Regions from separate parts of the Cyanobium sp. ULC082 genome, predicted to be linked through region 1. Evidence: predicted binding sites of a transcription regulator. Region 1 holds the regulator's gene; the other holds the start of a gene.
The links. The regulator NtcA, encoded in region 1, controls nitrogen genes in cyanobacteria. The targets are predictions, from matches to a motif close to GTANCNNNNGNTAC.
Positions count from the first base shown of each region.

Region 2: the regulator NtcA is predicted to act here: its motif matches at 1,193-1,206, upstream of urtA (urea ABC transporter substrate-binding protein).

Region 1 covers NZ_OZ376398.1:710,800-713,189, reverse strand. Annotated here, with positions in the region: gene ACXMDY_RS12975 (DUF3084 domain-containing protein) at 1-778, opposite strand, end outside; gene ntcA (global nitrogen regulator NtcA) at 836-1,561, opposite strand; gene ACXMDY_RS12965 (cob(I)yrinic acid a,c-diamide adenosyltransferase) at 1,796-2,338, shown strand; gene dcd (dCTP deaminase) at 2,342-2,390, shown strand, end outside.
Region 2 covers NZ_OZ376398.1:399,641-402,030, reverse strand. Annotated here, with positions in the region: gene urtA (urea ABC transporter substrate-binding protein) at 1-1,104, opposite strand, end outside; gene ureG (urease accessory protein UreG) at 1,259-1,882, opposite strand; gene ACXMDY_RS11445 (urease accessory protein UreF) at 1,943-2,390, opposite strand, start outside.

The DNA of each region.
Region 1 (2,390 bases):
GGCTGTCGGCGGGCTGGCCGGGCAGCACCCGCTCAAAAGCCTTGAGGTTGGCCTGGCGCAGCAGGGCCTCGATCACCGGCCTGGCTTCGGCCGGTCGTTTCAGCGCCACCTTGGCGGTGGCGAGGGCCTGGCCGCTGGTGATCACCACATCCCCCTGGCGCAGGGCGATCAGCTTGGTTTCCAGCCCCTTGAGCTCGGCTTCGCCAGCCTTGATCTGCTGCCTGACCCGGGCCAGCTCCGCTTCGGTGCTGCGGATGTCGCGATCGCGGCCCCTGATCTCCGCCGTGAGCCGATCCCGCTGGCTGAGCAGGGCCTGACGCTGGGCCTGAAGCGGTTGCAGCTCCCGCCGCAGCTGCGTGGCCTGCACCTCCACCGAGGCCAGCTGCTGCCGGGCCTGGGCGCGACCCTGCTCGGCCCGCACGACGCCCTGCTGCGCCTGGCGCTGGGCCGTGGCGCTGCGCAGGCGAGCGCTTTCGCTGGCCCCGAGCGCTGCGGTGCTGCGATCCAGGGCCGTGCGCCCTTCCCGCAGCTTCAGCTGCAAGGCATCGAGCTCGAACAGGCCCACCCGGAGGCGTTCACTGACCGCGAGCATCAATCCCAGCGAAATGGCGCTGATCAGGCTGCCGGTGAGCACGGTGATCAGCACGGCCGTGTTGCGCGGCCTGAGGTTGAACAGGCTGAGCCGGGCCTTGCCGATGCGGCTGCCCAGCCGATCCCCCAGGGTGGCGAGCACACCACCCAGCACCAGAAGGGCAAGGATCAGCAGCCAGCCGGACACGGCCCAGTGCAGGGGAATCCAGTATCGACGGCGGACCTCCGCCCAGCCAGGGGGAGATCAGCTGAAGCGCTTGGCCAGGGCCACCGGATCGAACACGGTGATCTTCTTGCGGTCCACCTGGACCAGCCCGGCCTGGCGCAGGTCACCGAGCAGCCTGGTGATGGTGACCCGGGTCGAGCCGATCGCTTCAGCGATCGACTGGTGGGAGAGCCGCAGGTCGATGGTGATGCCATCGGTGCCCGGTACGCCGAAATCACGGCAGAGCACCAGCAGAAAGCTCACCAGCCGCGAGGACATGTCGCGATGGGTGAGGGTTTCGATCATGGTTTCGGTCTGGAGGATGCGGGAGGAGAGCCCCTGCAACAGGAGCAGACCGACGCTGGCGTCCTGCTCGATCGCCCGCCGCACCGAGGTGGCCGGTGCCGCCACCATCTCGACACGGGTGAAGGCCACCGCGTGGTAGAAGCGATCGGAGCGCTGGCCGGTGAGCAGGGAGAGCACACCGAACAGGCTGTTCTCCCGCAGCAGGGCCACGGTGATCTCCTCGCCCGATTCATACACCCTGGAAAGCCGGACGGCACCACGGCGGAGCAGGTAGACACGCTCGGCCGGATCACCCGGGAAGAAGATCGTTTTTCCCCGCTCCACCGTTTCGAGCGTGCTGCCGTTGAGGCCACGCATCACCTCAAGCAGGGTGGCCGGCCCATTGGCGGGGGGGCAGTCCGCCGGAGCTGGGGGAGGGGTGGTGCTGGTGCGGCTGAATCCGCGCATAGCGCCGACCATGACGGCGGAACAAGTGGCTGGAAGCTACGGAGCGCCCCGGGTGCTCCCTGTATCCGATGACACTAACCACCCGCTTCCGGCCTGTCAGGGCCTGGCTGGGCGCAGCGGCGAGGCGGCGGGCATGAGCTGGACACCCGCTGGCTGGTACATCTGTTTGCACTAGGGGTGGTGGCAAGCAGCTTGTTTCGGCGGACGGCGCCGCTACATTCAGCATCGCGGTTCTGAAGGGTGTTGATGACGGCCAGCCTGATCAAGCCTTGCGTCGAGGTGCGCCCGCTCCGCTCCGTTCCTGGCCTGGCCCAGACGGAGGGCCTGTTGCAGGTGCACACGGCCCCGTTCCGCGGCAGCTTCGACGGGGTGTTCAGCCAGGCCCTGCGGACCGCGGGGCTCGGCAGCCGGGTGCTGATCAGCCAGTTCCTCAAGGGCGGTGTCGACCAGGGGCCGGAGCACAGCCTCTGGCTCTGCGGCCGGCTGCAGTGGATGCGTCCGGCGGTGCCCGCCTGCCTGACCGAACCAGCCGACGGCGAGGCGGAACGGGCTGCGGTCGAGCAGGTCTGGGCCTTCAGCCGCCGGCAGTTGCTCACCGGCGAACTCAGCCTGCTGGTGCTCGATGAGCTGGGCCTGGCGATCGGCCTCGGCTACCTGGAAGCGGCGGAGGTGGAGGCCAGCCTGCGCCAACGCCCGCCCAACCTCGATGTGATCCTCACGGGCCCCTCGATTCCCGAGGGGCTGCTGGCGATGGCGGATCAGGTCACCCAGCTCCGCCGCAACTGCTGAACCATGCTCAAGTGCGACCGCTGGATCAACGAACAGGCCGCGAGCGGCATGC
Region 2 (2,390 bases), 310 kb from region 1:
CACCCCGATCAAGGCTTCCCGAACCTTGTTGTCATCGACACTGTTGGCCTTTTCAGCACCCTTGGCCCAGAGGTAGACCATGTTGTAAGCGGATTCAGCGGGATCATTGGTGACCCGCTTCTCGCCGTACTTGGCCTTGAAGTCGGCGGTGAACTTCTTGGAGGCAGGTGTGTCGAGGCTCTGGAAGAAGTTCCAGGCGGCATAGGTGCCTTCGAGGTACTCAGGGCCGATGGCGGCCACTTCCTCTTCCGCGACCGAGAAGCTCATGATCGCGTAGCCATTGCCAGGGGTGATCCCGGCTGCCTTCATCTGCTTGAAGAAGGCCACATTGCTGTCGCCGTTCAGAGTGTTGACGATCACGCCGCCCTTGGGAAGAGCCTGCTTGATCTTGGCGATGATCGGTGCCACCTCGGTGTTGCCGAGGGGGAGATAGTCTTCGCCGACCAGGTTGCCTCCCTCAGCCTTGAGCTGCTCCTTGATGATCGTGTTGGCTGTACGTGGGTACACGTAGTCGGAACCAACCAGGAAGAAGTCTTTGCCCTTGTTCTTGAGGAGCCAGGACACGGCGGGCTCAGCCTGCTGATTCGGGGTGGCGCCGCTGTAGAAGATGTTCTTCGAGCACTCCTGGCCCTCGTACTGAATCGGATAGAAGAGAAAGTGATCCTTGGCTTCGAACACCGGCAGCATCGCCTTGCGGCTCGCTGAGGTCCAACCGCCGAACACCACGGCGACCTGATCCTGATCAATCAATTTCGTGGCCTTCTCGGCGAAGGTGGGCCAGTCAGAGGCTCCGTCTTCTTCGATCGGCACGATCTTCAGCTTCTTTCCATCGACCTTGACGCCGCCGGCGGCATTGATCTCCTCGATCGCCATCAGCTCGGCTTCGGCCACCGTGTTCTCGGAGATGGCCATGGTGCCGGAGCGGGAGTGAAGGATGCCCACCTTCACTTCACCGTCGAACTCACCACCGCCTCCATCAGCGGCTTTTTCGGCGCCGCCCCCACAGGAGGCCAGGGTGATGCTGGTGGCCAGAGCCAGGCTGCCACCAAGAATCCTGAGGGAAACCTTTTGCAGCGAGGCCTGCCGCAGGCGAGTCAGCTGCATCGAGTTTGGCTTCATCTGGTCAATCTCCTGAAGAGTGGTCCGCTCATCGGCGGTACAGGACCGTATCGACTGTTGCCATGAACACCTTGTAGCGATTGGAACACTTTGAGGATCTGCTGTCCTTGGAGCGCTCCGCTCGCCCTGGCTGATCGCTTCAGTGCTCCGGTTCGGCACCGGCCAGCTGTGGCAATTGCTGCCACACAAACGCTTCCACCTGCTCCACCCCTTCGCCGCTGCGCAGGTTGGTGAAGCACCAGGGCCTGCCGCCCCGCATCCGCCCGGTGTCGTGCTCCATCACCTCCAGGCTCGCGCCCACCATCGGCGCCAGATCGATCTTGTTGATCACCAAGAGATCGGAGCGGGTGATGCCCGGGCCGCCCTTGCGCGGGATCTTGTCGCCGGCCGCCACATCGATCACGTAGATGCAGCGGTCGACCAGCTCGGGACTGAAGCTGGCGGCCAGATTGTCGCCGCCGCTCTCCACCATCACCAGATCCAGGTTGGGAAAGCGCTCCTCCAGCTCCTCCACCGCCGCCCGGTTGATTGAGCAGTCTTCGCGGATGGCCGTGTGGGGACATCCCCCCGTTTCAACGCCCCGGATCCGCTCGGGCTCCAGGGCCCCGACCCGGGTGAGGAACTGGGCGTCTTCCTGTGTGTAGATGTCATTGGTGACCACCGCCAGCTCAAGGCGATCACGCAGCCGGCGGCAGAGAGCTTCCACCAGGGCCGTTTTGCCGGAACCCACCGGCCCGGCCACCCCCAGGCGCAACTTGCTCATCCCACGATTCCTCCCTGGTGGATCGGGTTCTAAACGGTGATCGGGGTGGCTGGTGTGGCGCTAGCTGCGGAACAGACGGGAATAGAGCTCAGCATGGCGGAGCTGGGCCATCCCTGCCCCCACGCCGCCATTCCAGAGCTGATGCGGATCAGCGTTCACCAGGGCGATGGCCCGCTCGCCCAGGAGGCTGGCCATCGCCAGTTGGAGCCGCTGTCCCTGGGTGGGACCGAGCGGGATCAGGCGCACAGCCGCGCTCACCTGGTTGGCCACCCAGCCATAGAGATAGGCCTCGACCAGCTCCTCCAGCTCCAGCTCCAGGCAGAGGCCCGCCCAGGCCCAGGCGGCTGGCCAGCCCAGGCGCGCCGGTCTGATGGCGTGGCCGTTGCCGGGCAGCGGCCAGCCCAGCTCGCCAAGCAGCTGGAGCAGGGAGTGGCCCATCTGGCACTGCTGGGCCCGCAGCTCCGGCGCCTCCCGCAGGACCCGCAGCCAGCCGTCGCGATCGAGCAGG